3 regions of the Tatumella citrea genome follow, and region 1 is predicted to be linked to each of the others. Evidence: predicted binding sites of a transcription regulator. Region 1 holds the regulator's gene; each other region holds the start of a gene.
What was found. The regulator CRP, encoded in region 1, controls carbon source genes, mostly activating them, when cyclic AMP is high. The targets are predictions, from matches to a motif close to ATGTGANNNNNNTCACAT.
Positions count from the first base shown of each region.

Region 2: A7K98_RS17905 (nucleoside-specific channel-forming protein Tsx) is a predicted target of CRP. The motif match lies at 2,413-2,430, and genes of this name have one in related genera.
Region 3: yrbN (protein YrbN) is a predicted target of CRP. The motif match lies at 2,543-2,560, and genes of this name have one in related genera.

Region 1 covers NZ_CP015579.1:82,055-86,346, forward strand. Annotated here, with positions in the region: gene A7K98_RS00430 (YccS/YhfK family putative transporter) at 1-1,752, opposite strand, end outside; gene crp (cAMP-activated global transcriptional regulator CRP) at 1,817-2,449, opposite strand; gene A7K98_RS00440 (OsmC family protein) at 2,750-3,154, shown strand; gene A7K98_RS00445 (phosphoribulokinase) at 3,192-4,061, opposite strand; gene A7K98_RS00450 (YheU family protein) at 4,148-4,292, opposite strand, start outside.
Region 2 covers NZ_CP015579.1:3,765,753-3,770,044, reverse strand. Annotated here, with positions in the region: gene A7K98_RS17910 (MFS transporter) at 1-1,101, opposite strand, end outside; gene A7K98_RS17905 (nucleoside-specific channel-forming protein Tsx) at 1,339-2,211, opposite strand; gene A7K98_RS17900 (OsmC family protein) at 2,709-3,179, shown strand; gene A7K98_RS17895 (LysR family transcriptional regulator) at 3,224-4,120, shown strand; gene A7K98_RS17890 (MFS transporter) at 4,237-4,292, shown strand, end outside.
Region 3 covers NZ_CP015579.1:245,163-249,454, reverse strand. Annotated here, with positions in the region: gene A7K98_RS01320 (luciferase-like monooxygenase) at 1-464, shown strand, start outside; gene A7K98_RS01315 (DEAD/DEAH family ATP-dependent RNA helicase) at 580-2,463, opposite strand; gene yrbN (protein YrbN) at 2,480-2,536, opposite strand; gene nlpI (lipoprotein NlpI) at 2,641-3,525, opposite strand; gene pnp (polyribonucleotide nucleotidyltransferase) at 3,658-4,292, opposite strand, start outside.

The sequences.
Region 1 (4,292 bases):
AAACTGGCTATGGGTCACCCACAGACGCATTTCACTCAGATATTCGTTATCGAAACCTGGTTCCTGCATCGCCTGATTCAGAGAGTTAAACAGCGCATTATGTCGTTGGTTAGCTTTGATCCTGATATTTTCCAGCACATCGGCAGTCTGTTCTGGTCCAAGCAGAATCTGTAAGGCCTTCTGATAAGTCTCAAGGACATCCTGAGCATTTTTACGTAATAAAGCACTTTGCCATTGGGGCCAAAGCCATAGCATGCCGGCAAAAGCTATCAGACAGCCCAGCAGTGTATCCAGCAAACGCGGAACCAGGAAATTGACCCCATTCAACGATAATAGCTGCAGGCTGTATACTGCTGTTACGGTAAAGCCAATGGTTGCCCATCCGTAATACTGGCGGGAGAACAGATAGCTGAAAAGTGTAATGACCAGCATCGTTATCAGGATAACGGGTTCCGGAGTGGATAGCTTCAGTGATAAAGCCGCAATAATAAGCCCGGCAAATGTGCCAAGAGCACGGTGCTGAATCCGTACCCGGGTTGCGGTATAGCCATTCTGACTAACCAGTATTATGGTCATGAGCACCCAGTAGGGTTTTGGCATATTCAGCGACAGGGCCAACATGCTGGCTGCCATCAGCATGACCGAGAAACGCCCCGCAGTGCGCAAAGCCGTGGATTTTAACGACAAATAGCTGCGTAAAGCTGACAGGAAAGGCAAGCGGCGTTGAGTATCTGCCATAATATCGCGACGATACAGCGGCATACCCGACTGCAGCACTTTGGCGATTTTACTGAAGTGATAATGGTAAAATTGTCCGACAGGATTGTCAGGGAACTGCCGGGCGATATTTTGTAGCTCATCCAGGGAGTCTTTCATCGAAAACTTGCCAGGTATCTGGTGATACAGAATGTTGTCGGCAGTTTTTCTTAACTGCTCAGCCACCAGATCGGCATTGCGCTTAATCACTTCCGCTGACTGGCTTTTTTCTACCAGCTCTCTGACATCTTCGCTCTGGCTGAGAGTGACGGAAATATGCTCCTGCAGGTCTTCGGCCATCATAAATGTCCGGATCAGATAGCGTTCGCGACTGTTTTTTTCTGCCGACAGCATATGAATTTGCTGATAACCAGTATTTATCAGATCGACGACTTTTTGCTGATAATTCAGCAGTGCGGGTAGCGATTTGTCGTAATCATTGCTGCTTAGCAGTGCATATTTCGCTTCACAATAGTTGGCCAGGGCCCGGTACAACAGGCTAAGCGTTTCGCGCAGAGGCTGATCTTTTGACAGTCTGAACCAATACCAGTTAAACAGGCCGTACCATAATGTTCCGCCGCCATACAGCAATGGCGGGCCCCATACCGGCATTCTTCCGGCCAGGCTAAGCGTAAAAGTCATGGCGATCAATGCACCCGGCAACAGACGGCCATGTAACGGGCTGATTTCGCCACAGACTCCAATCAGCAGGGGTAAAATCCCGACAATAAATGGCAGCGGCACATTATGTTGCAGTAACCATTGCAACAGGTAGCTGCTGAAGGCAAACAGAGAGCCGCCGATAATGATGCGCTTAAAAAAATGACGGTGTGGGGTATCCAGCCCGGAAAGATTACAGCATGCGGGAACCAGCGAGAAAAGCAGCCCTTTTTGCAGATCGCCAGCCAACCAGCCAATTGCAACAGGGAGGCAGAGGACCAGCGTTTGGCGCAGTGCGTAATTAACTTCCGGATGATAAATAATTCTGCGCCACATCAGATACAACCGCAGGTAGACAATAAAACGGAACACGGCAGGGACCTGCCGTGCATATCACAAATTAACGGGTACCGTAGACGACGATTGTTTTCCCATGTGCTGAGATAAGATTCTGGTCTTCCAGCATCTTAAGAATTCGTCCTACTGTCTCGCGGGAACAGCCAACAATCTGGCCAATTTCCTGACGGGTAATTTTAATCTGCATTCCATCCGGGTGAGTCATTGCATCCGGCTGGCGTGCCAGGTTAAGCAGTGTCTGAGCGATACGTCCAGTCACATCAAGGAAGGCAAGGTTGCCCACTTTCTCAGAAGTGACCTGCAGGCGCCGGGCCATCTGAGATGACAAGCGCATCAGAATCTCGGGATTCACCTGGATAAGCTGGCGAAATTTCTTATATGAAATTTCAGCAACCTCACATGCCACTTTGGCACGAACCCAGGCGCTACGTTCCTGACCTTCCTCAAATAATCCCAACTCTCCAATAAAATCACCCTGATTCAGATAAGAGAGGATCATCTCCTTTCCTTCTTCATCTTTAATCAGAACTGCGACGGAACCCTTAACAATATAGTAGAGGGTTTCCGCTTTCTCACCCTGATGGATAAGTGTGCTTTTGGAGGGGTATTTGTGAATATGACAATGGGACAGGAACCATTCTAATGTAGGGTCTGTTTGTGGTTTACCAAGAACCATTCTCTTCTATCCTCTGTTGTAATCGTGCCGGAAACACAGGGGGTAAGCTCCTGTGGGGCGCTGAAATCATAGGGCATTTTCGGCTGGCATTTACGATAATCAGTCAGGCTCCGTTCTGATGATCCTGCTCGTTTAGCCATAGTTGTCATCGGGTAAAAAAACTCTACCCCTTTGTTTGTAGCATACCCTGACGAAACTGTCTCCTGTTGTCTTGTCTGACTTTTGTCATTTGGGGCCGATTGCTGTTTATACTCTGAAGGAGTAATCTGGCGGAAATTTTAGCAATTGAGAGTGAGCATAATGCAGGCACGTGTGAAATGGGTCGAAGGGCTAAACTTTATCGGGGAGTCTGCGTCCGGGCACCAGGTTCTGATGGACGGTAACTCAGGCGATAAAGCCCCAAGTCCGATGGAAATGGTTCTGATGGCGACCGGAAGTTGCAGCGCTATTGACGTAGTCTCTATCCTGCAAAAAGGCCGCCATGAGGTGACTGATTGTGAGGTGAAACTGACTTCGGAACGTCGCGAAGAAGCACCCCGCTTATTTACTCATATTAATCTGCATTTTGTTGTCAGCGGTCATAATCTTTCAGATAACGTCGTTGAACGGGCAGTCACGCTGTCTGCAGAAAAGTATTGTTCCGTTTCATTAATGCTGGGTAAAGGCGTGAATATTACCCATAGCTTTGAAGTGATTAATCGCTGACAAGGCGGTCACGGATGCCTCTTGGGGATCCGTGGCCTTAGTTGAAACTGCGTTCTTCCATCAGTCGTTTTACCAGGGGCGTCATAATCAGCTCCATCGCCAGCCCCATTTTCCCGCCAGGCACCACTAATGTATTGATATGTGAAATAAACGACCCCTGAATCATGGCCAGTAAATAGGGATAGTTAATTTCTTCCAGACCACGGAAATGAATCACGACAAAACTTTCATCGAGTGACGGGATAGTTTTGGCGGCAAAAGGATTCGAAGTATCGACCGTCGGAACGCGTTGGAAATTAATGTGAGTGCGTGAGAACTGCGGAGTGATGTAATTAATATAATCATCCATTGAACGCACCACAGAATCCATGACTGCTTCTCTGGAATGACTGCGTTCACGCATATCCCTGACCAGCTTCTGAATCCACTCCAGGTTGACGATAGGTACCACACCCACCATCAGATCCACTTTATCGGCAACGTTATGCTGATCAGTAACAATCCCGCCGTGCAAACCTTCATAGAACAACACATCCGTGTTATCCGCCAGTGGCTGCCAGGGCGTAAATGTTCCGGGAACCTGCTTCCAGGGCACAGCTTCATCATAGGTATGCAGATATTTTCGTGAACGGCCGGTACCCTGCAGCCCGTATTCGGTAAAGGTTTGCTCCAGCAACGAGAAGTCGTTTGCTTCAGGCCCGAAATAACTGATATGTCGTCCCAAATCGCGGGCTTTACGGATAGCAACATCCATTTCCGGCCGGCTGTAGCGGTGAAAACTATCACCTTCCAGTTCAGCGGCATGGATGTTTAGTTGCTGGAATATTTTACGAAAGGCAAGGCTGGTCGTTGTCGTTCCGGCCCCACTGGATCCGGTCACAGCGATAATTGGGTGTCTGGCTGACATGAAAATTTGCTCCCTGAACCAATAAGGCTGACAGCATTGTTAGCATGTATAGCGGCGTGTGTCATCTGTCAGGGGTATGGAAGTTGTTACTCAGCTCTGAAATCACGGGCAGGCATCAGAGTGACAGATTCATGTAATTCTGACCAGACGACGACAATTTGTCCTGCACTGAGTTGCTGGCGGATATCCGCCGTCTTTTCATCAAGAGTTCGCTCATACTCGCCATAATCT
Region 2 (4,292 bases), 800 kb from region 1:
CGCGAATAATGTACCGAACACTACCGTCATCAGACAGGCAAACACAATCTGCCATTTGTTTTCGATTTTATCTGCGTAGCGGCTGCAAATCAGCGAGCCCAGAGGATAGGCCAGAGTAATAAAAAACGCATACAACAGGCTGTGGGTCAGTGTCGTCCCTTTACCGGACAGCAGAGCCGGCAGCCAGTTACCAAAGCCAAAGAAACCAATCGCCTGGAAGAAGTTCATCACCACTAACATCAGCGTTCTTTTCCGCCATTCCGGCGCCCATATTTCGCTGAATTTTCCCTTGCGCGGTGTCGCGGTTGCATCTGTTTTTGGCAGCTGTTCAGCCGATGGTGGTGTCACTCCACAACGTATTTCCATCTGACTCAACACCTGGTGAGCTTCCTGATGTCGCCCCTGCTGTGCCAGCCAGCGGGCCGATTCCGGCAGATTGCGGCGAATACTCCAGATCACTAATGAACAGACAGCCCCGGCAATAATCACCCAGCGCCATCCTTCGAGACTCAGCAAGGTTTGCGGAATCAGCCACCATGACATCAGCGCAACAGCGGGTACCGACAGAAACTGAATAAAGAACGAGAAGGCAAACGCCCGGCTGCGTAAATGTGCAGGCATCCATTCGGCCAGATAGGTATCAATAGTGACCAGCTCGACTCCCAGACCAATGCCGACCAGGAAGCGGCACAAAATTATGCCTTCAGCACTGTTCTGGAAGGCCATAATTAATGAAAAAATTCCATACCAGGCGAGGGCACACATAAAGCTGAAGCGCCGGCCAAATTTATCGGCGTACTTTGCCAGAAAACTGGCTCCGACAAATAATCCCAAAAAAGTCACCGAGGCAAATGCGGCCTGATCAGATATTCCGAAAACGCCATCCTTTCCCAGATGAAATATCTTTTCAGAGATTAAACCTGAACTAATATATCCCGTTTCGAATAAATCATAGAGTTCAAAAAAACCTCCCAATGCCAGAAGGGAAATAAAACGCCACAGGCTTTTACTGGAAGGTAATGCATCGATGCGGGCAGCGATGGTGTAATTATTATTTTGCTGAACAGCAGAAGATCCTGCTGTGGTACAGGTAGATGACATAACGAACTTAACCTCGGGATAACTGTATTTGCAATGCTGCGGATCACATTATTAGTATCGGATATCGGGGGTGATCAGCAGTGAATAAACAGCAGAATAGTCGAAGGAACGTAAAAAGACGAGATTAAATATGATTAATTATCGGGGCGAATTGAGCGGTTTTTTTCCTGCAGGAAAAAGATATCCTGCAGGAACAACACGGCTTATTACATTTGCTGCGTGGCAGTGAATTTCTTATCAGAAACTATAACCAACAACGGCATAATATCCCCAGCCGGTGGCTTTGGTACTGAAATCGCCGTCACCAAAATTAAGTTGTGTACCTTCTGACCATTGTCCGCCGTTATGGAAATAGCGGGCGACCAGAGAATAGTGCCAGTGATCATAACTGAGTGACAGAATATGGCTGGAGGCGATAGAGTTCCCGGAACGTGACGGTCCGGCTTTTTCACGCAGGTCAGAATCCCAGTCAACGTTGGTAAAGCCGATATAACTTAAATTGCCGCCCCAAAGCGTGGTCAGAGGCAGGAAGTATTTAATTTTGAAACGGTATCCGTCCCAGCTGTTTTCATTCGCTGCACCGTAGTTTTCCCACTGATATTTCGCGTAAACATTCAGCGATAATCCCAGTTTGGTTCCGGTATCGATATCGGTACCCAGGCCCATATACCAGGTATTCTGGCGATTAGCGTTATTCGGCCCCATGTCATAGATATAGTTGTTGGCGAAATACCACTCTTTAAACGGTCCGAAAGCCAGGCTGGTGCCGGTCAGTTTATCAATCGAAAAACGGGGTTCAATTTCCATAAACAGCGGAGAACCCACTCCTTTGTCCCAGATCCCGTTATCATTGCCGTTACCAGTGCCGAAAAATTTGGGTAAATCTACATAGCCGTAGAAATCAAACCAGTCTTTATGGGCAAATGCTTCGTACTCGAGATACAAATCATTATTCAACTTCGGTCCGAAGCGGGTGTGGTAACTGCCGACCACGTTAACGCTTTGATGCCACCAGTCAGAAACATACTGCGGAGATGTATCTGCGGCGTAAGACGAGCCCATGACTGAACCCGCTAAAATTGTTGCTGCCATCATTAATTTATATTTCATTTTATATTGACCACTCACTTTTTGTACAAATCGCGCCGCTCGCTGACGGAGTAAATAACCACGCAGAAAAAGAAATCAAACCATAAAGATAGCTCCGGGCAAGCCGGTGCTCTGTCAGGCAGGATCATGCCCGATATCATACGCGAGTAACCAGACAAAATTCACATTTGACAAAAGTTGTTGCAGTTTTAATCACCATTAATGTGACACATGTCACATTAATGTGCATGAAGAAGGGAACTTTTCCCACCTGATGGGTACCAGGAAAGACGCTGGCTTAATTGTCGTTAACCAATGAAGATGATTTTCTAAAGCGGATTTAGCGGGAAAACAGAGGCCACTATGCCCTCACTCCGCGCAGAGAAACCGGTTCTGCCAGCCGTTGCACCAGTGGTTAAACAATAAGTAAGTGTTATGATTAAACGATCAAATTCAGCGGATTCAATAGCCGTATCAGCGTTTCATCAACTGGCCTTTTACTCACACGGGAGTTGCCGATGGCTGTCAGACAACATCATTATCAGGTCACAGTGACATGGACAGGAAATCGCGGAGAGGGAACTTCCTCCTATACTGCATATGAACGATCGTCTGATTTACAGGCCACAGGCCGGGATACCATCTCACTGAGCGCCGACCAGGCATTTCGCGGTGATCCTTCCTGCTGGAACCCGGAGCAATTGTTGCTGGCCTCTGCTGCTGCCTGTCATAAATTATGGTATCTGCACGTCTGTGCTGATGCCGGGATTATTATTGACGAGTACCAGGATAACGCTGAGGGGATCATGGTGGAAGGCGTACGGGGGCATTTTACCCAAATCACCCTGCGGCCACAGATTCGCCTGCGTTATGCAGAAGATCAGCCGCGTGCTACAGATTTACATCACAAGGCCCATGACGCTTGTTTTATTGCTAATTCACTGAATTTTCCGGTCAATATTGAGCCGGTATTTCTTCCCGCCACATAGTCAGCCATTTAAGCTGTCACAGCCGTTAAACAGGAGGACAGGTCGTGCAACAGGGTGAAAACTTATTAGCGATGTATATTTTTTCCCGTGTTGTGGAGCAGCAAAGCTTCAGCCAGGCGGCCAGAATCCTCGGCATTTCCACTGCCAGTGTCAGCAGAGAGATTGCCGCTCTGGAAAAAAGACTCGCCATGAAACTGTTGCACCGCACCACACGGAAAGTGACTGTGACCGAATGCGGCCAGCAATACTATCGCTATTGTGAGCGAATCAGTGCGCAACTGGAGCATGCCGAAGATTTTATCCAACAAATGCACAGCCAGCCGAGTGGTCAGGTCAGGCTGATGACTCCGGTCACTTATGGCTGCCAGTGTATTGTGCCGGTATTACAGCCGTTTATGCAGCATCACATTCATGTCCGGGTCGATCTGGACTTAAGTGACCGTGAGCCGGACATGGCCCGCGATGATATAGATGTCGCGATAGTGGTACGCCAGCGCCCGCCGGAATATGAGCTGTTCCGGCCATTGTCGGTTATCCATTGGGGGCTGTATGCCAGTCAGGATTACCTGGCGGTAAATCCTCCGGTGACCCGACCTGAGCATCTTAACAGCCACCAGTTGCTGACCTTTCATGGCACAGCGCATCAGGCGGCACTCTCTTTCCGGCACGAGAAAAAACGAGTCGAAATTAATGCAGTCAGTCGTTTCCGTGCCAATAACAGCATGGCATTACTGACCGCTGCCTGTGCAGGTGCCGGAATTGCCTGCCTGCCTTCTTATATGGTGCATCAGGCACTGACGGACGGTATTTTACAACCCGTATTACCAGGCTGGCAGCTGCCAAGTTATCAGAGTTACCTGCTGCTTAAACAACCGGAACAGCGCTCCTCGCCTGTCACCTGGCTGTGTGACATGCTGACCGAGAAGCTCAGCCACAGCTGATTATTGCAGTGTGGTAACAATCGACGACCAGCCGGTAAATATCTGTCCGGATCTAGGGCTTTTTACCACCGACAGTTATTCTGTTATCTCCTTAACAAATTACCGGGTTATTTTCAATGACAGGATCTTCGGCCGAAGCGGCGGAACAGCACGTTTACTGGCGGCGTAATCT
Region 3 (4,292 bases), 160 kb from region 1:
CTGCACATCTTGGGCTGCCGTTTGCTTTCGCCTCTCATTTTGCTCCGGATATGCTGTCTCAGGCAGTAACTCTGTACCGGGAAAAATTCCGCCCGTCAGCACGACTGGCAGAGCCTTACGTTATGATCGGAGTGAATGTGATTGCTGCCGAGAGTAAAGCAAGGGCGCGTTATCTGTTCACCTCACAGCAGCAGCAGTTTATTAATCTGCGCCGTGGGATGCCTGGCCCGTTACCGGTCCCGGTCGAAAATATGGACCATATCTGGTCACCGGCAGAAAAATACGGTGTTGACCGTGCTCTGGGAATGTCACTGGTGGGCGATCAGGCTTCGGTAGCTCAGGGACTGGCATCACTCCAGCAGCAATATCAGGCAGATGAGATGATGGTTAACGGACAAATCTTTGATATTGACGCACGTATCTATTCGTTCTCGCTGGCGATGGCTGCCGCACAATCACTGTAAAAAATTCCTGACAGATAATCACCAGACATAAAAAAAGCGATGGTTTTCACCATCGCTTTTTTGTCTGACTTACTCAGGGACCGAAGAACGGCCCCTGTTGTTAGTCAGTTCGTGATTAGTATTCGCGACGACGGGCAGCTGGTGCTGCACCTTCTTCACGACGCTGACCACGATGACCTTCACGGTTGCCACCGAAACTACGTCCGCCTTCACGACCACCTTCACGGCGATCTGAGAAACGACGTCCGCCTTCGCGACCAGCTTCACGTGCACCATCGCGTCCGCCATCACGGCCACCACGACGAGGTTCACGGGAAGACTGAGGCGCATCACCAATCAGCTGCATATTCATCGGTTTGTTCAGAATACGAGTCTTGGTAAAGTGCTGCAGGACTTCGCCCGGCATACCTTTTGGCAGTTCGATAGTTGAGTGAGTACCAAACAGTTTGATGTTACCAATGTAACGGCTGCTGATATCACCTTCGTTAGCGATAGCGCCAACGATATGGCGAACTTCAACACCGTCGTCACGGCCCACTTCAATGCGGTACATCTGCATATCGCCAACATCACGACGCTCACGACGTGGACGGTCACCATCACGGCTGCCACGACGATCATCACGATCACGGCTGCCACGCTCATCACGCTCACGGAACTCACGACGCGGAGGACGTGGTGCATCAGCAGGAACGATTAACGGACGCTCGCCCTGTGCCATTTTCAGCAGTGCTGCGGCCAGAGTTTCCATATCCAGATCTTCCTGCGGAGACAGGTTCTGCAGCAGAGCACGGTACTGATCCAGATCGCTGCTTTCCAGCTGTTGCTGAACACGTTCAGCAAATTTAGTCTGGCGACGGCTGCTCAGCAGTTCTGCATTAGGCAGCTCAACTTCAGGAATAGTCAGCTTCATAGTGCGTTCGATGTTACGCAGCAGACGACGCTCACGGTTTTCTACAAACAGCAGCGCACGACCGGCACGACCCGCACGACCAGTACGGCCAATACGGTGAACGTAAGATTCTGCATCCAGTGGAATATCATAGTTAACCACCAGGCTGATACGTTCCACATCCAGACCACGTGCTGCTACGTCGGTAGCAATCAGGATATCCAGACGACCATCTTTCAGGCGTTCCAGAGTCTGTTCACGCAGTGACTGGTTCATGTCACCGTTCAGTGCAGCACTGTTGTAACCGCTACGTTCCAGAGTTTCGGCAACTTCCAGAGTTGCATTTTTGGTACGGACAAAAATAATTGCCGCATCAAAATCTTCAGCTTCCAGGAAACGTACCAGAGCATCACTTTTACGACCGTAGGCAGTCCAGTAAGACTGGCTGATGTCCGGACGAGTGGTGATGCTTGACTGGATACGTACTTCCTGTGGATCTTTCATAAAGCGACGAGTGATACGACGAATCGCTTCCGGCATAGTTGCAGAGAACAGTGCCGTCTGATGCCCGTCAGGGATCTGCGCCATAATGGTTTCAACGTCTTCGATAAAGCCCATACGCAGCATTTCATCAGCTTCGTCCAGAACCAGACCACGCAGGTTAGACAGATCCAGGGTACCGCGTTTCAGGTGGTCCAGCAGACGACCCGGGGTACCGACAACAATCTGTGGTCCCTGACGCAGTGCGCGCAGCTGTACGTCATAACGCTGACCGCCATACAGGGCCAGTACGTTAACGCCGCGCATATGTTTAGAAAATTCAGTTGCAGCTTCTGCTACCTGCACCGCCAACTCACGGGTCGGGGCCAGCACCAGGATTTGTGGTGCGCGCAGGGCAGGATCAATGTTGTTCAGCAATGGCAAAGAGAATGCCGCTGTTTTACCACTACCGGTCTGAGCCATACCCAGAACATCACGGCCTTCCAGCAGGTGAGGAATACAGGCCGCCTGGATAGGCGATGGTTTAACGTATCCCATGTCGTTAAGAGCAGACAAAATGGATTCGTTAAGGCCCAGATCAGCAAAAGTGGTTTGAATATCAGTCATGTAGTACACGTGCCTCTTAGATAACGGCGGCCAGTCTACATAACTCGTCATGAAAACTTGCAGTTAGTTTCATTGAAAAGTGTGAACCGGCTCAAATTAGAAGTTTTTGACGAATAAAACGCCCCTCACCCCGAAGGATGACAGGAAACATAAACAAAGGGCGTTAAAAAACGTCAGCTATTGCTGGTCGGATTCTGATAAATCGTCTTGTGCCTGGCCAAGTTCAGCCAGTTCCAACAATGCGTATCGGTGTTCAACAAAGTTATTCACGTTGTTGGCAACCGCCAGTTTGAACAACGCTTCTGCGTTGTCCTTCTCCCCCAGACTTAGGTAGTACTTACCTAAATAGAAGTTGGTTTCACTGAGATGTTCAGCGAGCGAGGTGTTATCGGTAGCATCCGCCTGGAGTCTCTCCATCAGTGTTTTTTCACTGATATCGCCCAGGTAGAATTCGACAATATTCCATCCCCATTGATCTTTATTCGCCGAGTCATAGCGCTGTTTGAGCGCTACTTTCGCTTTGTCTGCATTCATCTCGCGTTCATCGAGATAAAGCCAAAGTGCACGAAAAGGATCATTAGGATCGTCCTTATAGAACGCCAGCAGATCATCTTGCGCTAACTTGTATCGACCGCCGTAATAGAGGGCGATACCACGGTTTAAATGCGCATAATTGTAAGTTGGATCAAGCTCAAGTACAGAATCAAACGCTTCATAGGCAGAATCAAAATTACCTGCCTGCGTTAAGTATATACCAAGATAGTTAAATACTTCTGGCATATCTGGTCTGATAGACAACGCCTGGGAAAAATCGTTCCGTGCGAGTGCCCTCAAACCTAAACTATCATACAACACTCCGCGCTCATATAACAGCTGTGCGCGTTCATCATCGGTGAGGGCACGACTGGCAAGAATTTGTTCCATACGCGCCAGAATAACTTCCTGCTGCAATGTTGGTTGCAGAGGAACGGCAAGAACTTCATTCTTACGCCAATTAGAGCTGCTGCATCCTGCCAGCACCAAAGCTGTCGCAACAAAACCCCAGCGTAAAAAAGGCTTCATTATCCCACTCCCGAATACAAACATTAGGATGAACATCCTGTCATCCGCCTGCCGTGCAAAGGAATCCTGCCCTCGCGATAACATAAATCCGGATCTCCGCACATGGCGGAGACCCGGATAATCATCGAACGATTAACCCGCGTCAGCCGGATTAGCCGCAGTCGTTTCTTCTGCCTGCGGTTTTTCGACCGCTTCTTTAATGCTCAGGCGTACACGACCCTGACGATCGACTTCCAGTACTTTGACCGGAACTTCCTGACCCATTTGCAGATAATCTGTAACTTTTTCTACACGCTTGTCAGCGATCTGAGAAATATGTACCAGACCTTCTTTGCCCCCGCCAATCGCTACGAAAGCACCGAAATCAACAATACGGGTAATTTTACCGTTGTAGACACGGCCAACTTCGATTTCCGCAGTAATTTCTTCAATCCGACGGATAGCTTCTTTCGCTTTATTACCATCAGTTGCAGCAATTTTTACAGTACCATCATCTTCGATTTCAATGGTAGTACCGGTTTCTTCGGTCAGCGCACGGATGACAGAACCACCTTTACCGATGACATCTTTGATTTTGTCCGGGTTGATACGAATAGTATGAATACGCGGAGCAAATTCAGAGATTTCAACACGCGGAGTGCTGATCGCCTGTTCCATAGTTCCCAGGATATGCAAACGCGCACCTTTCGCCTGGTTCAGAGCAACCTGCATGATCTCGCGAGTGATACCTTCGATTTTGATGTCCATCTGCAGTGCAGTAACACCTT